3 regions of the Gordonia sp. PDNC005 genome follow, and region 2 is predicted to be linked to each of the others. Evidence: predicted binding sites of a transcription regulator. Region 2 holds the regulator's gene; each other region holds the start of a gene.
What was found. Region 2 encodes LexA, which represses DNA repair genes until DNA is damaged. Its sites were predicted from a motif close to CGAACANNTGTTCG; they were not measured.

Region 1 (6,483 bases), 570 kb from region 2:
AGCCGAGGAACGGTGTGGTGCCCGAGGTCGACGATGTCGCCGATCAGCGTGTTCACGCGTTTCGGCTTGTCGATGATCGCGCGGAGCACCCGGCTCGCTGCTTTGTCGACGCCCCAGATTCCGTGCTGTGCCTGGTAGGCGTCGGTGGGAGCGATCATCTTGGTGCGGGTCAGCGGCAGTCGGACGGTGCTGAACGTGACGTGATCGGACAGCGTCTCGGCGGCCGTCGCATCGCTGAACGCCTCGAGCGCCGCCTTCGACGCACCGTACGCGCCGAATCGGGGCCCGTGACTCTGCACCGCGACCGACGACACGTTCACGATGTGGCCTGCCTGGCGTTCCACCATGTGCGGCAGCAACGCCAAGGTCAGGTAGACGGCACCGAAGTAGTTGACTGCCATCGTCCGCTGATAGTCGTGCGAACGGTCGACCGAGTTGAGCGTCGACCGGCGGATCGAACGTCCGGCGTTGTTGACCAGCACATCCACGTGGTCGTGCTCGGCGATGATCGACTTGATGAGCGTCTGAACAGTCGACTCGTCGGTGATGTCGGCGGGATACGCGTAGGCGTGTCCGGCCGGAAGGCCGTCCTTGGGAGTCTCGGCGTTCAGCTCGTCGGCGACGTCGGCCAGACCGTCGACACTGCGCGCCACCAGGAACACGTTGGCTCCGCGCGTCACGCACATGCGCGCCGTCGCCTTGCCGATACCCGACGACGCGCCTGTGATCAGCACGTTCTTGCCGACCATCGAACCACGCGGATCGGAGCGGCGATGCCTCGCCGGATCAAGATGCTCGTTCCAGTATCGCCAGAGGCCGGGTCCGTAGTCGGTGAGATCCGGCAGTTCGACGCCGAGCGAGCGCAGGATGTCGAGGGTCGTGTCGCTGCGGAACCGGACGGGAAGTGCGACGAGGTCGAACAGGACGGCGGGGACGTCGAGTTGGGCGGCGACGGCGTCGCGCGCGGCACGCAGCGGACCTCGCGAACCGGCGGCGAGCACCGGGCGCACCACCGCGCCGGGCAGCGCGTTGAAACCGCGAGGCGCGTCGAAAGCGGGTGCGAGTGCGTTGAACATCTCGGTGACGGTCCGCCGCTGCGGATCGGACAGGTGGAACACCAGCGAGTCGTCGTCGGGCCGGTGATGCAGCAGCGCGACGATCGAGTCGGCGACGAAGTCGACCGGCACGAGATTCACCCACCCGAGGTTCGGCAGGGGCATCCTGAGGAACGACGGCAACTGTCCGAGCAGCGACATCTGACCGAAGAAGTAGTAGGGCCCGTCGATCTTGTCCATCGTGCCGGTGATCGAGTCGCCGACCACCGCGGACGGCCGGTACACGCGCCACCGCAGCCCGGCCGTCTCACGGACCGCCTTCTCCGCCTCGAACTTCGTGCGGTGGTAGGCGGTGGGAAAGCCCTGGCCGAGATCGAAGTCTGCCTCGGTGAACTCGCCGTCCCAGTCTCCGGAGACGGCTATGGACGACACGTGATGCATCGTCGCGCCGAGATCGGCCGCGAGGGCGGCGACACGTGCGGTGCCCTCCCGATTGGCGGCGTCCTGCGATGCGTCGTCGGCGGTCACGTCGTATATCGCGGCCAGATGGATCACGTGGTCGGTGCCCTTGAGTACCGTCGAATCGTGGATGTCGAGGTCGTCGGCAGTGAGATCGCCGGGCACGGTGATCACCCGTTCGCCGCCGTCGATGCCTTCGAGGACCTGTGCGAAACGTGGAAGCGAACTGGGACGCACCAGCGCGGTGATACGGGTGTCGGCGTCGCGCGCCAGGAGTCGTTGCAGCACTCGACTGCCGATGAATCCGCTTGCGCCCGTAACGAAGTAGCTGGTCACTGACACAGGTTCTCATATGTGGCATGCATTCGGTGTGCTGGCACGATTCTGTGCCCGCCCGGTGTCGGATCTGTGTAGTCCGATTGATCAAGTCAACTCGAGCAATCCGCCGGCTACCGGTTCCATCTATCGAACGTATGTTCTATAATCGGATGAATGGGGTGGAGCAACGGTCCGCCGACCTGGTCGGAGATGGAGAGGGTGCTGTCGGGCCGAGGCCCGGGGGCGGGGGACCGACGCGGCGAGACGTTTCCGCCCAACGTCGGTGACGGCGGCGACTCGCCCGCATGGTCGCGCAAGCGCGGTGAGTACGTGCCTGCCGACATCGCGTTCGGACGGTCGACGATCGGATACGCGGAACTGCACGCCCACAGTGCGTACAGCTTCCTCGACGGTGCCTCGATGCCGGAGACGATGGTCGAGGAGGCGTGGCGGCTCGGACTGACGGCGTTGGCGCTGACCGACCACGACGGCTTCTACGGAGTGGTCCGCTTCGCCGAGGCCGCACGAGAGTTCGGGATGCCGACAGTGTTCGGCGCTGAACTGTCACTGCAGCACGACGCCCCGCGCGCGGGCGCCGTCGACCCGGAGGGTGATCATCTGCTGGTGCTCGCCCGCGGGGACGAGGGATATCGGCGGCTGTCGAGAGTGATCGCCGACGCGCACATGACCGGAGGGGAGAAAGGGCGGCTCCGGTACGACGCCGACGCGATCACCGCGGCCGCAGGCGACGGGCATTGGCAGATCCTGACAGGCTGCCGGAAGGGCGCGGTGCGTCGAGGGTTGGCGCGTGCCGGGCGGACTGGCGCCCGTGATGCGCTGGGCGACCTTGTCGAACGGTTCGGCCGCGACAACGTGACGGTGGAATTGACGGCCTCCGGCTGCTCGGACGACGACGAGCGCAACGCGATTCTCGCCGACATCGCCGCCGAACTGCGCCTGTCGACGGTGGCGACGACGGGTGCACATTTCGCCGGTCCGGCCAACCGCCGACTCGCGACAGCCGTGGCCGCCGTACGTGCGCGCACCGACATGACAACGATCGACGGTTGGCTGCCCGGAGTCGGAGGTGCGCATCTGCGCAGCGGCGACGAGATGGCTCGCCTGATGCCTGCGCACCTCGACGCCATCGACAACGCCGTCCACCTGGCGTCCGACTGCGCGTTCTCGCTCGGTCTGATCGCCCCGAACCTCCCGCCGTTCGACGTCCCCGAGGGGCACACCGAGGCGACGTGGCTGCGGCATCTCACAGAGGAGGGGGCACTGCGCAGGTACGGGACGCGTGTCGCCCGCCCGGACGCGTACCGACAGATCGAACACGAGCTGGCGATCATCGAGACATTGACCTTCCCCGGCTACTTTCTGGTGGTCCACGACATCGTCTCGTTCTGCAGAACCCACGACATCCTCTGCCAGGGTCGGGGGAGTTCGGCGAACTCCGCGGTCTGCTACGCCCTCGGCATCACCAACGTCGACCCGGTCGGCAACCATCTGCTGTTCGAACGCTTCCTGTCGCCGGAGCGTGACGGTCCGCCCGACATCGACGTCGACATCGAGTCGGATCGGCGCGAAGAGGTGATCCAGTACGTGTACTCGCGGCACGGCCGGGCCAACAGCGCGCAGGTGGCCAATGTCATCACGTATCGGGGTCGGTCGGCCGTCCGCGACATGGCGCGTGCGCTCGGGTACGCGCCAGGCCAGCAGGACGCGTGGGCCAAGGTGCCCGACTCCGCGCCGGACGATGTTCGCGACCTGGCATCACAGATCTCGTCGATGCCCCGCCACCTGGGCATCCACTCCGGCGGGATGGTGATCTGCGACCGACCGATCGCCGACGTCGTCCCCACCGAGTGGGCGCGGATGCCCGGTCGCAGTGTGCTGCAGTGGGACAAGGACGACTGCGCGGCCGTGGGGTTGGTGAAGTTCGATCTCCTCGGTCTCGGCATGCTGTCGGCGCTGCACTACGCGATCGACCTGGTCCGCGAGCACAAGGGGATCGACGTCGACCTCGCGAAGCTCGATCTCGGCGAGGAGGCGGTGTACGACATGCTGTGTCGTGCGGACTCGATCGGCGTGTTTCAGGTGGAGTCGCGTGCGCAGATGGCGACACTCCCGAGGCTGAAGCCGCGGAACTTCTACGACCTCGTCGTCGAGGTGGCGTTGATCCGACCGGGCCCGATCCAGGGTGGATCGGTGCACCCGTACATCCGGCGTCGCGACGGCAAGGAGGATGTCACCTTCGACCATGACTCGATGGAGGAGTCGCTCGGCCGGACCCTCGGAATCCCGCTGTTCCAGGAGCAGATGATGCAGGTCGCGGTCGACGTCGCAGGCTTCGACGCAGGCGAAGCCGACCAACTGCGACGGGCGATGGGATCGAAACGGTCGCCGGAACGGATGAAACGTCTCAAGGCGCGTTTCTACCAAGGGATGCGCGAGACGCACGGCATCGTCGGTGAGACGGCCGATCGCATCTACGAGAAGATGGCGGCGTTCGCCAACTTCGGGTTCCCGGAGAGTCATTCGCAGAGCTTCGCGTCGATCGTCTTCTACTCGTCGTGGTTCAAGCTGCATCACCCGGCGGCGTTCTGTGCGGCTCTGTTGCGGGCGCAGCCGATGGGCTTCTACTCGCCGCAGAGCCTGGTGGCCGACGCCAGGCGACACGGCGTCGAGGTGCACCGGCCCGACGTGAATCGGTCGCTGTCGTACGCGACGCTCGAGAACGACGGACTCGACGTGCGCATCGGGCTCGCCGCGGTGAAGGGACTGTCGGACGACGTGGCGCTGCGGATCGTCGACGATCGCAGCACCGGCGGCCCGTTCACCTCGGTGGCCGACTTGTCTCGACGTATCGAGCCCACGCTCGCGCACCTGGAGGCGCTCGCGACGGCGGGCGCCTTCGAGTGCTTCGGCCTGGATCGTCGGGCCGCGCTGTGGGAGGCCGGAGCCGCAGCCGGAATGCGCGACGACCAACTCCCCGTCGTCTCGCCGCGGTCGGCGCCGACACTGCCTGGCATGAGCGAGGTGGAGCTGACCGCCGTCGACGCGCTCTCCACCGGCATCTCGCCCCGCTCGTACCCGACGCAGTACCTGCGCCCGCGGCTGAACGCGATGGGAGTGATACCCGCCGACGGACTGCTCGCTGTGCCGGACGGGTCGCGTGTGCTCGTCGGGGGAGCGGTGACTCACCGGCAACGACCCGCCACCGCGTCTGGTGTCACGTTCGTGAACCTCGAAGACGAGACCGGCATGGTGAACGTCGTCTGCTCCGTCGGTCTGTGGGCGCGTTATCGAACCCTCGCGCAGACCGCGTCCGCCCTGCTCATCCGAGGGAAAGTGCAGAACGCGGAAGGCGCAGTGACCGTCGTCGCCGACCGCCTCCAGAAACTGGACCTCAAAGTCGGAACCCGCTCGCGCGACTGGTGCTGACGGGTACTCCGTTCCCCGAGCGGAGTCGAGGGGCCGCAACGTACCCTCGAACCGAACCCACACACTATGGAAGGTGCAGGTAGCGCATGGAGGTCGTGATCGTCGATCACCCGGAACAGGTGATGGCCGACATCGTCGAGAACGCAGTCCGAGGAGGAGCGAAGACCATCGGTCTGGCCACCGGATCGTCACCCCTCGCGACGTACGACGAACTGATCCGTCGACACCGCGACGAGGGACTGTCGTTCGCCGGTGTCAACGCGGTCCTGCTCGACGAGTACGTCGGGCTGGTGCCGACGCACCCGGAGTCGTATGCGCGGTTCATCCGTGACAAGTTCACCGACCACATCGACATCGGCGACGTCCACTCGCCGGACGGCATGGCGCCCGACAGTCGGATCGCCGCCGACGCCTACGACGCACTCATCGCCGAAGTCGGCCCGGTGGACGTGCAGATCCTCGGCATCGGCAGCAACGGCCACATCGGCTTCAACGAACCGTCGTCGTCGCTGACCTCGCGCACCCGCATAAAGACACTGACCGAGAAGACCCGGCAGGACAACGCCCGCTTCTTCGACTCGTTCGACGAGGTACCGATGCATGTCATCACCCAGGGCCTCGGCACCATCTGCGACGCCAAACACCTGATCCTCGTCGCGACCGGATCCGGCAAGGCTGCAGCCGTGGCTGCCGCTGTCGAAGGCCCGCTGTCGGCATCGTGCCCGGCGTCGGTGCTGCAGCTTCACCGCCACGCGACGATGGTCGTCGATCCCGCCGCGGCCGCCGACCTCAAAGACGCCGAGTACTACAAGTACGTCTGGGCCAACAAGCCCTGATCGGGTCGGCACTGCAAAGATCGCTCGCCGATGAGAAGCGCGATCTCAGCAGTACGTATGGCTCAACGAGCAGGAAGAGTTCCGGGCTCGGGGCCGACGTAGCGCGCAGCGGGGCGGATGATCTTGCCGTCGGCGGCTTGTTCGAGGATGTTCGCCGTCCAGCCGACAACACGGGCGACGGCGAATGTCGGCGTGAACATCTCCGGCGGCAGGCCGACCTCGCTCATGAGGACGCCGGCGTAGAATTCGACGTTCGCGTACAGGCGACGACCGGGCTTGAGTTCGTTGATCGCCGCCTCGATCTCGGCTTCGACCGCGGTGGCCTGCCGGACGAGAGGCGAGTCGTACCGTTGCTGCACAACACTTTT
Region 2 (6,483 bases):
GCGTCGCCGCTCACCGCGGTCGCGGCCTGGTACGTGGTGCTACCGGCGTCGAAGAGGACCGAGCCTCCGGTGGCAGGCAGGAAGCGTTGCGCCGCGACGCCGATCGCCGCCTTCTCGGACTGCCGCGCGGCCTCTCGCGACGGGAGGTCCGGTTCGTCGACGACGGCGGCGACGTCGAGCCGCACCGCTCCGCCGTGCACTCGCATCAGGCTGCCGGAACGCTGCAGTACTGCGAGGTCGCGACGGACGGTTTCGCCGGTGACCGCGAATCGTTCCGCCAACTCGGCGACGGACACGCGGCCGCGTTGGCGGACCTCGTTCGCGATCGCTTGTTGGCGTTCTTCGGCGTACATGTGACTACTCCTGGTCAGCTACGTGCTGGCGTGTTGATTCATCTGTATTTACTTGGATTACATCTTTGTTTACTCCCGTACTGTCGGGGGCGTCAAGGACTTCTTGTAATCTCTCTCACATGACCAAGATCGATGCCGCGCCCGTGCAGTCCGCAGACAATCCGTTCGCCGCCAGCTCAGTCGTGACCGGAACTCCGGTGGTCGGAGGGCTCGCGTACGGCCCGATCATCCGCGTCGGCGAGCGGCCCACGTACGACGCAGCAGCCGCGCCCGTCGCCGAGGGGGAGCGTGAGTCCGAGACCACCCGTTTCGTCGACGCCGCGACTGTCGTGGCTGCACGGCTCTCCGACCGGGCATCACACAGCACCGGCGTCTCTGCTGAAGTCCTCACTGCGACAGCGGGTCTCGCGCGCGATCGAGGATGGATCGGTGCGGCGTCCAAGCTGATCGCCGCAGGCAGACCGGCGCCGGCCGCCGCAGCGGCGGCCACCGAACAGTTCGTCGAGATGTTCACCAAACTCGGTGGTCTGATGGCCGAGCGGGTGACCGACCTGCGCGATGTCCGTGACCGCGTGATCGCCGAACTCCTCGGCCTTCCGGAGCCGGGCATCCCGACACCCGAGGTGCCGTCCATCTTGTGCGCCGACGATCTCGCGCCGGCGGACACCGCAGGGCTCGATCCTGCGTTGGTCGTGGGGTTGGCGATGCGGCTCGGCGGACCGAGCAGTCACACGGCCATCATCGCGCGTCAGCTCGGCATCCCGTGCATCGTCGCGGCGGCCGATCTCGACGACATCCCCACCGGAGCACACGGGTACGTCGACGGCGCAACGGGCACGATCGGCATCAATCCCGACGACGCGTTGATCTCAGCCGCGATCGCGGCGGCGCGGGAGCAGTCGGAGAAGGTCGCCGCCTGGCGGGGTCCCGGTGCCACGGCCGACGGTGAGCCGGTGCTCATTCTCGCGAATGTGGCCGACGGAGTGTCGGCGCGAGCCGCGGCCGAGGCGCCAGTCCAGGGAGTCGGCCTGTTTCGCACGGAGCTCGCATTTCTGGACCGCGCGACCGAGCCGACGCTCGAAGAGCAGACCGCGCTGTATCGCGAGGTCATCGACGCATTCGATGGACAGAAAGTGGTCATTCGAACTCTCGACGCCGGCTCGGACAAGCCGCTGAAGTTCGTCGCCAGCGCCGACGAGCCGAATCCGGCGATGGGCGTCCGAGGCAATCGGATCGTCTCCACGTACCCGGAGATCCGGAACGGCCAGCTCGATGCGCTCGCAGCCGCGGCGCAAGGGGCGGGAGCTGTTCCGTGGGTGATGGCGCCGATGATCGCAACCGTCGACGAGGCTCGCGAATTCGCCGGTCAGGTCCGTGATCGGGGCATGGTCCCCGGCGTCATGATCGAAGTGCCCTCCGCGGCGATACTGGCCGACAAGATCTTGGCCGAAGTCGACTTCGTGTCGGTCGGGACCAATGACCTGACCCAGTACACGATGGCGGCCGATCGCATGTCGCCGGAGCTCGCATCGCTCACCGATCCGTGGCAGCCCGCTGTCCTCGCGCTCATCGCGATGATCGGTGAGGCGGGAGAGAAGCAGGCCAAGTCCGTCGGTGTCTGCGGTGAGGCCGCGGCAGATCCGTTGTTGGCCTGCGTCCTGGTCGGGCTCGGTGTGCGATCCCTGTCATCGGCCCCCGCGGCGTCGGCCGCCGTTGGACTCAAGCTGGGCGGCGTGACCCTGCAGCAGTGCCGTGAGGCCGCGGCCGCAGCGCTCGCGGCGACCAGCGCGTCGGGCGCGCGTGACGCTGCACGCGCGGTGGTCGGCGCCTGACGAGGGGCGCCGACCACAAGCGGTGATGCGTCAGATGCGACGCATCACCGTGACGACCTTGCCGAGGATCGCGGCGTCGTCGCCGGGGATCGGCTCGAAGTGCTCGTTGTGAGGGAGCAGCCACACGTGGCCGTCCTTGCGCTTGAAGGTCTTCACCGTGGCCTCGCCGTCGATCATGGCGGCGACGATGTCGCCGTTCTCTGCGACGTTCTGCTGACGGACGACGACCCAGTCGCCGTCGCAGATGGCGGCGTCGATCATCGACTCGCCGACCACCCGGAGCATGAACAGTGAGCCGTCGCCGACGAGTTCCTTCGGCATCGGGAACACTTCTTCGACTGCTTGCTCGGCGAGGATCGGACCGCCCGCGGCGATGCGGCCGAGCACTGGCACGAACGTCGGTGTCGGCAGCGACTCCGAGGACTCGTCGGCAGGGGGAGTGCGGTTGTCGTCGCGGACGTTCACCGCACGCGGACGATGAGGATCGCGCTTGAGCAGGCCGCGGCGTTCCAGTGTGCGCAACTGGTGTGCCACCGACGATGTCGACGTGAGGCCGACGGCTTCGCCGATCTCGCGGATGCTCGGCGGGTAGCCGCGTTCCCGGACCGACTTCCGGATCACCTCGAGCACTTCACGCTGACGCTGAGTCAGCGACGCCTCCAGGGTGGAGGTCGAGAGCAGGGGATCTGGATTGTCCGCCATCATCGGTCCTTTCCATTCGAACATCGCGTGTGAACTGACCTCGACGTTAGTCGACTGGATCACAGATTTCAAACAATTGTTCGACGTGTTGCTGACTTTGTCAGACCCATGGTGTTAACTATCGAACAAAGGTTCTTCGAACAGTTGATCGAACAGGAGGCTCCGATGAGTCAGGCACTGATCACCCGCCCCGCAGCCGGTATCGCTCGCGGACCCCAGAATGCGCGTGTTGCAGCGATGACCTGCGATATCCCGCTCGTCGAGGCGCGTCGGATCGATCACACGACTCCGCGTGTGGATGGAGACGTGTGCCGTCCGACGGGACGAGGGCGACGGCGATCGGCGGGTGTCGATTCGCTCAAGCACGAGCCGGAGGCTCAGTGGGAGGCGCGTGATCGTGGCGTCGTCCGGTCCGGTCGAGCCTCCCGTTCGGCCGGGGCCGCAGCGATGACGAACCGTTCGAACATCGAGGCCGTGTTCCGTCGTCGTCGGGTGGTCGGTGCGGTGCTTCTCGGTGCGGTCTTGGCCGGCGCGGTGTGGATCCTTGCGATCATCGGTGGTTCGTATCAGGATGCCGCGACGTCGGATGTTCCGGCGGCGACTCAAGTGATTCACGTCAGGTCGGGTGAGTCGTTGACTGACGTCGCACGCCGGATAGCGCCGGAGCTGCCCGCTGCGGGCGTCGTTGCACAGTTGCGTGCGATGAACGGGCTGGAGACTTCAGGTCTCCGCGTGAGTCAGTCGCTGGTGGCTCCCGCGTACTGACCTGAGTGCGACGGACGTTATCATCGGGGGATGCGCTGCCCGTTCTGCAAGAACGACGACACACGAGTGGTGGACTCCCGCGTTGCCGATGACGGCTTGGCGATCCGCCGCCGTCGGTCATGCGCGGAATGCGGTCGACGCTTCAGCACAGTCGAGGCGGCAGTGCTGTCCGTTGTGAAGCGGAACGGTATCACCGAGCCTTTCAGTCGCGAGAAGGTCATGAAGGGCGTCCGCCGGGCGTGTCAGGGCCGCAGTGTCGACGAAGACGCACTCGCCAAACTCGCCTCGCAGGTGGAGGACACTGTGCGCGGCCTCGGTTCGGCCGAGATCCCCAGTAATGAGGTCGGACTCGCGATCCTGCGTCCGCTCCGTGACCTCGACGAGGTCGCCTACCTGCGGTTCGCCTCGGTCTACAAGTCGTTCGAATCGGCCGACGACTTCCAGAAGGAGATCAACGAGCTCCGCGAGCGCGTCTGACTCCCTCAGAACTGAGTGATTGCCTTGAGCACCCGTTTCTCGGATATCGGGCCCGCAGTGCCGAGCTGCTGTGCGAACAGGCTCACTCGCAGTTCCTCCAACTGCCACTGGACGAGATCGTTCAGGGCATCTTGTCGAGCCTCCGGTACCTGCGCCAGCCGCTGATTCCATGCAGCGATCACGCGGTCGACGACGACCATGCCCTGATTGTCGCGCGCGGCCGAGCCGGGGAGTGATTCCAGGCGGAGCCGTGCAGCCGTCAGGTAACGCGGCAGTGATCGAAGCGCCGACCCTGGAGTGACGGCGATGAATCCGTCGAACACGAGATTGGCTGCCTGATCGGCGACGTCGTCCGCTGCGAGCGAGCCCGTGCGCGAATCGATGGTGCGCCGGAGCTCGGAGTACTCCGCGAGCGTCGCGACTGCGAGGTCGAAGTACTCGGGTGCCAACGAGCGCACCGTCGGTGCGATCCGACCGGACATGGCCGCGAAGTCGGAGGGGCTGCGGAGGTCGCCGAGTGTGGTCTCGCGTGCGAGGACATCTGCCACTGCCCGCCGTGTGCAGTCCGCGAGCAGTGCGTCGACGTCTTGGTACGGGCTCTGACTGAGCGCGAGTCTGCGTGCAGGAGGCAACGACGAAGCGAGTTTCCGGCTCGGCGGGGCGATCGCCAGCGTCAGCAGTTCACGGACGCCTGCGGTGATACCAGCGTCACGTGCCACCGGGCTCGGGACGGTGGTGACCCGGACGCCGCGGCCGGGGATCACATGGAGTGTCGGGTACCGCGTCACCTGCTGACCTGCGAGCGTCTGCACTCGACTGTCGTCGAGAGTTCCGATGCCGTCGGATGCCCAGGTGGTGTAGACGGCGTCGTCCGCGGCGGGACTCGCGGTGGCCGGGGCGAATTGCGAGCGGAGGTCGCCGAGACGACCGCTTCGAGCGATGACGGCGCCGTTCGCATCATCGACGACGGCGAAGTGCATCCGCAAGTGGTCGGGCAGGGTGTCTGGGCGGAAATCGCGAGGACCGAGCGACATGCGGGTGATCGACGATAGCTCTCGCGCGAGCGCCGGAACCAACGCCTCCGAGCGAGGCGTGAGCTGGTCGAGGGCGAGATCGGCGTACCGCTGCGCGGGTGACATCGACTTGCGCAAGCCCTTGGGGAGAGACTTGATCAGCGCTGTCGCGAGCTCACTGCGCATGCCCGGCACCAACCAGTCGAAACCGCCGTCGTGGACGTGGGAGAGCAGTGCGCGCGGAATGACGACCGTGACACCGTCGTCCGGTGCTCCGGGGGAGAAGTTGTATCGCAACTCGAGGCGTGTCTCGCCCTGCTGCCAGGCCTCGGGGAAATCTGCCGCGGACGGACCATCGTCAGACCGGAGCATGTCGACCGACAAGTTCAGCAGCGTCGGATCAGCTCGGCCCGCCTTCTTCCACCACGAGTCGAAGTGCCGTGCGGACACGACGTTCGCCGGGACGCGCGCGTCGTAGAAGTCGAAGAGCTCTGTGTCCGAGAGGCCGAGGTCTCGGCGTCGTGTTCGGTGCTCGAGGTCCTCCGCGCTGGAGATGATGTCGGCGTTGTGGCGGACGAAGGCGTGCCGACTGCGCCACTTTCCGCCGACGAGGGCCTCGGTGATGAAGATCTCGCGGGATGTCTTCGGGTCGATGGGCCCGTAGTGCACACGGCGCTGCACGACGAGCGGCACCCCGTACAGGCTCACACGCTCGTAGGCCATCACCGCGGCTCGGCGGGTGGACCAGTGCGGCTCGCTGTACGTGCGGGTCACGAGGTCGCCGGCGGCCGCCTCGACCCATTCCGGGTTGATCGTCGCGACTGTGTGCGCGAACAGTCGGGAGGTCTCCATGAGTTCGGCGGCCATCACGAATGCGGGCGGCTTCGACGACAGGAACGATCCGGGGAAGATTGCGAACTTCGTACCGCGGGTGCCCAGGAATTCGCGTGTGTCGCCCTGGCGCGCGCCGATGTTCGTGAGCAGTCCGGTGAGCAGGGACGTGTGGATCGCTGTCGCATCGACCTCGGTAGTCGGAACCTGCCAGTCGAGGTCGCGGACCGTGCGGGTCAGCTGGCGATGCAGATCGATCCATTCGCGGACGCGCAAGAAGTGGATGAATTCGCGTTCGCACTGTCGTCGGAACTGATTGCTCGACAGTGCGGAGCGCTGTTCTTGCAGGTACGACCACAGTTGAACCTGACCGAGGAACTCCGAGCCGGGGACCGCGTGCTTCTTGTGCGCGGCGGTGGCGGCGTCGCGCTTGTCGGACGGGAACTCTCGTACGTCGGGCAGCGCGAGAGCCGCGGCGATCACCAAGACGTGATCGAGGCAGCCGTTCTC
Region 3 (6,483 bases), 290 kb from region 2:
GATCGGATGGTCGCTGTGGCTCGGGCGTTCCTCGACGTCGCCGACGGCGCGTGGCGGATCTCCGATCTCGACGAGGACGGTCGCGCCACGTTGTTCGCCACCCTCGGAGCATCGGCCGAGGAGTCTCTCCCGGCGCCACGCCATCCCGAACCGCGTGTCGGATGGTTCGACCAGGCCGACGGCCGCGTGATGCTCGGCGCGGTTGTGCCGTTCGGCAGCCTCACCGCCGAACAGGCGCGCTACGCGGCAGCGATCGGCGTCCCGGTGTCGGTCACGACCGAACGCGAGATCCTGATCGGCGACCTCGACGAGGCCGTCGCCGAGACCGTCGTTCGAGTGCTCGCTCCCCTAGGTTTCATATTCGACTCCCGATCGCCGTGGACCACGCTCACCGCATGCACGGGATCACCCGGCTGTGCGAAGTCGGCCGCCGATGTCCGTGCCGCAGTACGCGAGCACGTCGCGGACCTCGACCCGGACGCCGACGCACCGCCGCACGAACACTGGATTGGATGTGATCGTGGCTGCGGATCTCCGGCTCGGACCCATGTCCGTGTCCTCGCAACCGCCGACGGCACCCTTCGACGTGTCGACTAGCTCCTCCTGTCGCGCCCTGTCGTTTGCCGAGCGCTCTCGTTTGTCGAGCGCAGTCGAGACTGCGTCGACGAACCGAACCCCAACCGCGTCCGGTCAGAACGGGGGCGTCTCGACTGCGCTCGACGTGCTGGCCAGTCGTTCCCGTTTGCGGCGGTTGTAGGCCCGCATCCGCATGCGGTACCGGTGTTTGGCGTCGGTGGGCGTCCGCGGGCGCCCCGGATCCGACTCGGCAGCCGGCCGCGAGGTTGTCGGGGCATCGTCGTGCACGCACGGGAGGAGCCCCAGTTCGGGCAGCAGCCAGTGGTTCAACGCCCGGGACCGGACGGTGATCCCTTCGGGGGTGGTGGTCTCGGTCCAGATGACTCCGTTTGCGTCGACTATCTGATCGTCGAGCCAGCCGTCGACAAACGTCTTCAAACCGTGGTGGAACCGGCACTTCGGATTGAGGTTGCACGGACACGTCGGACCACCCACGGCCGGGTCGTCATGGTTGTACTCCGCGACATGATCCAGATCGCACCGGTAGGCGGGCATATCGCACCCCGGGTGGGTGCACCTGCCGTGCACCGCCCGCACGAGGGCGTCGCACGCCGCGGTCGGCCGGTACCCGTTCGACGCTTGCGACGCTCCGCCGAGCAGATCGGTGACGTCGAGATCGCGAACTACGGTATCGGTGTCGGCGGCGATGTCGCGAGCATGCTCGGCAGTGATCGGCCCGAACCCATCCAGGTAGGCGGGGATATCGGACTCCCCGGTCAGAGACTCCCGCCGAGCCACCACATGCAGCACGACAGTCGCCAGACGCGCCGCAACATCGACGCCCGCACGCGACGGGCAGTCGTCGTGGTCGCACTGGCAGGCGAACACCTTTCCGGTGAGCAGGGCGATCACCGCGTCCGAGCGGCGCACAGCCTTGCCGCGCGGATCATCGGCGCACACGCCCGCGATGATTGCATCGATCGAGTCCTGCGCCAGACGGACGTCCTCAACCGATCCCGTCACCCGCAGATCGGCCAGAGTCCCATCAACCGGCTCGACCACAACCTTCTTCCGAGGCTTGGCAGCCTCACGAGCTGCCTGGGCGGCATCGGCATCGTGTTCGGCGACAACAGCAGCAACGATCTCGGTCACACGTGGCCCGGTCAGGTTACCCGCGCCACGGAGTCGGTCGGCGGCCTCTGCGTCGATCATCGCGAGGACATCGGTGTCGATGACCGCAGCAGTCTGATCGAGCGCGAGACGGAACTGCTTGGGCGTGAGGAGACCCCCACGCAGCAGCACGCCAATCGCCGGGACACGTTCCATGCACGAGACAGCCTCGTCGACGAACTTCTCCCCGGTGCGCTGACGAACCCCACGCACGGTCGCGTACGACGCGGCGACCTGACACAGCGGGTCGTACAGATTGGTGAACGCGCCCGCCGCCCCGCAGACCTGGTCGAGGCGACGCTGGTACACGCGGTAGATCGCCTCGTACTGATCCCACAAGACCATGCCCTGGAACAGATCAGACCGTGCAGCGAACAGCATCAACGCCGCATCAGTGGCATCCGACCCTTCAGCGAGGTCCGGCAGCACCATCCGGAAGACGAACATCCCGTCTTCGACGGTGAGCGTGGCCCCGGCCTGATCGGCAAGTGCGGTGTTCATATCAACCCCTTGATTCGAACGTACATTCGATCTTAATCCGACATTTCGGTGTGGTCAATAGCTTTCTGGCCGAATCTGCGACTGGCTGTGCCACTGCTCCCGCGGCGGACGTCGCCGAATAGGGGATGGTGTCGTCGGGTGGTGTTGACCGGACGGTGTCACGGTCGCGGGCTTCTACCCTTCGCTCCACCTCAATCTGGCCGACGACTTCCGGCGTCTGGGCGCGTTCGACGCCGCCCGCGAGCACCTGGCGGCGGCGCGCACAGCGTCGTCTGAACTCGGATCAGACGGGTACGGCCGAATGATCAGGCAGGCGATCGACGAAGTCGGCACGGCTGTGGATGCAGGTGACACCGCGCCCCGCGCGTCGGCGCCAGGCCCGACCTGATTCCGCCACACGCAGCCCGCGTACCCACGGCAGTGTCCGTGCACGGGCACTCAGTAGTGTCGAACGCACTATGACGGACTACATCCGAGACGGCGCGGAGATCTATCGCCAATCATTCGCAACGATCCGCGCGGAGTCGGATCTGGCCCGCTTCCCGGCCGACCTCGAACCGGTGGTCGTGCGCATGATCCATGCGTCGGGTCAGACGGACCTCGCAGCTGACGTGGCCTTCTCCCCCGGTGTCGTCGCCGCCGCACGAGGCGCACTCGAAGCAGGCGGACCGATCCTGTGCGATACGAATATGGTCGCGTCCGGCGTCACCCGCCTCCGACTGCCTGCCGACAACGATGTGCGTTGCCACCTGCGCGAACCTGGAATCTCTGACATCGCCGAACGGATCGGGAACACCCGCACGGCGGCGGCGCTCGAGTTCTGGCGCGACGACCTCGAGAGGTCTGTCGTGGCGATCGGCAACGCGCCCACTGCCCTGTTCGCGCTGCTCGACCTGATCGACGACGGTTGGCCTCGCCCCGCGGCGATCATCGGCGCACCCGTCGGATTCATCGGCGCCGCCGAATCGTGCGCCGCACTCGCCGCGCGCACGGATCTCGAATTCATCACCGTGACCGGCCGACGCGGCGGATCTGCGATCACCGCGGCCGCTCTCAACGCACTCGCGAGCCCCGTCGAATGAAGGACAGTCGAATGAACGGCAAACTGTGGGGTGTCGGACTCGGCCCAGGTGACTCCGAACTCGTCACGGTCAAGGCCGCGCGCATCATCGGTGAGGCGGACGTGATCGCGTTCCACTGTGCGCGGCACGGGAATTCGATCGCCCTGTCGGTCGCGCAGCCGTACTTGCGTGAAGGCCAGATCCACGAGCGTCTCATGTACCCGCTCACGGTCGAGACCACCGACCATCCCGGCGGATACGCCGGCGCGATGGCCGACTTCTACACCGAGAGCGCGGCGCGTCTGGCCGAACATCTGGATGCGGGGCGGACTGTTGTTGTCCTCGCCGAGGGCGACCCACTCTTCTACAGCTCGTACATGCACATGCACAAACGTCTCGTCGAGCGCTTCGACGCGGAGATCATTCCGGGTGTCACATCGGTGAGCGCGGCGTCGGCGGCGGTCGGTATCCCACTCGTTGAGGGCGAGGAGACGCTCACCGTGCTCCCGGGCACCGCCGAGCCCGGCGAATTGATCGCGCACATGCGCTCGGGCAAGGCGCTGGCGATCATGAAACTGGGACGCACGTTCGTGAAGGTCCGTGACGCCCTCGCGTCGGCGGGCAGGCTCGACGAGGCCTGGTATGTCGAACGCGCATCAACCGAGCGGCAGCGTGTTGAGCGTGCGGTCGACGTCGATCCCGAATCCGTCCCGTACTTCTCTCTGATCGTTGTTCCGGGTGGACGCAACAACCCCTACGCGGGACAGTCGGGTGCGCGTGCCGGTGAAGTGGTTGTGGTGGGACTCGGGCCGGGCCCCGTCGAGCAGACGACGCCGCAGGTCGCCGCGGAGATCGCCGCGGCGACCGACCTCGTGGGGTACACGACGTACCTTCGTCGGATCGCACCTCGGCCGGGTCAGCGGGTGCACGCCAGCGACAACCGGGTGGAGGCCGAGCGGGCCGAGTTCGCTCTGGACCTCGCCGCCCGAGGGGCACGGGTGGCCGTCGTGTCGTCCGGTGACCCCGGGGTGTTCGCGATGGCCTCGGCCGTCAGCGAAGTGGCGGCCGAACCGCGGTGGCACAACGTCGCAGTACGGGTCGTGCCGGGAGTGAGCGCAGCTCATGCAGTCGCCGCCGCCGCCGGTGCTCCACTCGGTCACGACTTCGCGGTGATCTCGTTGTCGAACCTACTCAAACCGGATGCCGTCATCGAAGACCGGCTGCGGCATGCGATTGCGGCGGATCTCGCGGTCGCGATCTACAACCCGGCGTCGTCGAAGCGGACCGAGCAGATCCTTCGCCTGAAGGAACTTCTGACGGAATCAGTCCCGGCCGATCGGGTGATCATCCAAGGGCGCGACGTCGGCGGACCCGGCGAGAAGGTCACCGTCACCACGGCCGCCGGTTTCGACCCGTCAACCGTCGACATGCGCACTCTGTTGATCATCGGTTCGTCAACGACCACCGCGGTCTCTCGAACAGCCGGCGACTTGGTGTTCACACCGCGTCACTACAGCTGAGCCTGCAGCCATTCCACAGCCTCGTCGACTGTACAGACGCGCTGGATGCCGTCAGATTCTCCGGGGCGATCGACGACGATCACCGGCAATCCGAGTTCGCGGGCGGCGGCCAGCTTCGCCGAGGTCAACGATCCGCCGCTGTTCTTCGTGACCACGACCTCGATCCGATGCCGACGCATCAGGTCGAGTTCGCCGTCCAGCGAGTAAGGCCCGCGCGAGCGCAGCACCTCATGGTGTGGCGGCAGTGTGCGCTCGGGGGGATCGACCACCCGAATCAGAAACCACGAATCCGCGACGTCGGCGAACGCCGACACGTCCTGACGGCCGGTGGTGAGGAAGACGCGGCGCCCGCCCACGACAGCGGCGGCGGCGTCGATTGTCGGGACCCTCGTCCAGTCGTCGCCCGGCCGTTCGACCCATTCGGGTCGGGTGAGTCGAAGGTGGGGTACACCCTCGTCGGCCGCGGCCGCGTGCGCGTTAGGCGTGATCCGCGCAGCGAACGGGTGCGTCGCGTCGACCACGGCACGAACGCCGTTGTCCCGCATGAACTCCGCGAGGCCACGCCGCCCACCGAAGCCGCCGATGCGTACCGCGCCGACGGGCAGCCGCGGCGATGCGACGCGTCCTGCGAGTGAACTCAGGACGTCGACACCGTCGTCGACGAGAGCCTTCGCGAGAGCTCGAGCCTCACCGGTTCCGCCGAGGATCAGCACATCAGCCATCGGTGCGCAGCTTGGTCATGCGTGCCTGCGAGTACAGGTAGCTGTCCACGAGGTCTGGATGTGCGGCGCCGTCGAGTGCACGTCCGATGAAGATCACCGCCGTCTTGGTGATGCCGGCTGCTGCGAGCGCCGTGGGGAGCTCGTTGAGCGGTGCGCGGACCACCCTCTGATCGTTTCGCGATGCGAACGCGACGGTCGCCGTCGGACAGTCCGCCCCGTAGGGCTCGGTGAGGTCCTCCACGATCTGCTCGGTGCGATGAGCCGCCAGGTGGAGGGCGAGCGTCACGCCGCTGCGTCCGAGGGTCGCCAGGTCCTCGCCCGGAGGCATGTCGGTCGACAGGGTCGAGACTCGCGTGATCAGAAGGCTCTGGCCGACGCCGGGCACAGTCAACTCGGCGTCGATCGCGGCCGCTGCTGCTGCGAACGCTGGCACACCCGGCACGAGTTCGTACGGGATGTCGAGCGCGCGGAGACGGCTGAGCTGTTCAGTCAAAGCCGAGTACAGCGAAAGGTCGCCCGAATGGAGACGTGCGACGTCGTGTCCCGCGGCGTGAGCCTTCGCGATCTCGGCGACGATCCGCTCCAACGGCATCGTCGCCGTGTCGATCGTGGCGGCACCGTCGGGCAGGCGATCCAACAGTTCTCTCGGCACGAGGGAACCAGCGTAGAGGCAGGTCTGGCACTCGGCGAGGCGCTGCGCACCGCGGACCGTGATCAGGTCGGCCGCGCCGGGGCCGGCACCGATGAAGTAGACGGTCACGAGGGTTCGGCTCCTGATTCCTTGACGGCCGACCATTGGACGATCGGGAGTGCGGGACGCCATGCCGTCGACCGTCCCAGCGGTGCGGCCCGTTCGACGCTGACCCTGATCAGGTCCCCACCGTGTTTGCCGACCGCCTCCACGAGGAGTCGTTCGGTCTCGAGGGTGACCGC

Region 1: JVX90_RS04165 (error-prone DNA polymerase) is a predicted target of LexA. The motif match lies at 1,981-1,994, and genes of this name have one in related genera.
Region 3: JVX90_RS08260 (HNH endonuclease signature motif containing protein) is a predicted target of LexA. The motif match lies at 2,263-2,276, and genes of this name have one in related genera.

The regions. Positions count from the first base shown of each region.
Region 1 covers NZ_CP070351.1:870,605-877,087, forward strand. The annotation lists gene JVX90_RS04160 (SDR family oxidoreductase) at 1-1,850, opposite strand, end outside; gene JVX90_RS04165 (error-prone DNA polymerase) at 2,007-5,279, shown strand; gene nagB (glucosamine-6-phosphate deaminase) at 5,366-6,115, shown strand; gene JVX90_RS04175 (citrate/2-methylcitrate synthase) at 6,178-6,483, opposite strand, start outside.
Region 2 covers NZ_CP070351.1:1,444,851-1,451,333, forward strand. The annotation lists gene JVX90_RS06850 (DeoR/GlpR family DNA-binding transcription regulator) at 1-353, opposite strand, end outside; gene JVX90_RS06855 (putative PEP-binding protein) at 473-2,185, shown strand; gene lexA (transcriptional repressor LexA) at 2,216-2,887, opposite strand; gene JVX90_RS20545 (LysM peptidoglycan-binding domain-containing protein) at 3,053-3,652, shown strand; gene nrdR (transcriptional regulator NrdR) at 3,683-4,129, shown strand; gene hrpA (ATP-dependent RNA helicase HrpA) at 4,135-6,483, opposite strand, start outside.
Region 3 covers NZ_CP070351.1:1,735,774-1,742,256, reverse strand. The annotation lists gene cobG (precorrin-3B synthase) at 1-597, shown strand, start outside; gene JVX90_RS08260 (HNH endonuclease signature motif containing protein) at 691-2,247, opposite strand; partial or broken gene JVX90_RS20550 (hypothetical protein) at 2,402-2,635, shown strand; gene JVX90_RS08255 (precorrin-8X methylmutase) at 2,706-3,329, shown strand; gene JVX90_RS08250 (precorrin-2 C(20)-methyltransferase) at 3,341-4,828, shown strand; gene JVX90_RS08245 (cobalt-precorrin-6A reductase) at 4,819-5,550, opposite strand; gene JVX90_RS08240 (SAM-dependent methyltransferase) at 5,543-6,310, opposite strand; gene cbiE (precorrin-6y C5,15-methyltransferase (decarboxylating) subunit CbiE) at 6,307-6,483, opposite strand, start outside.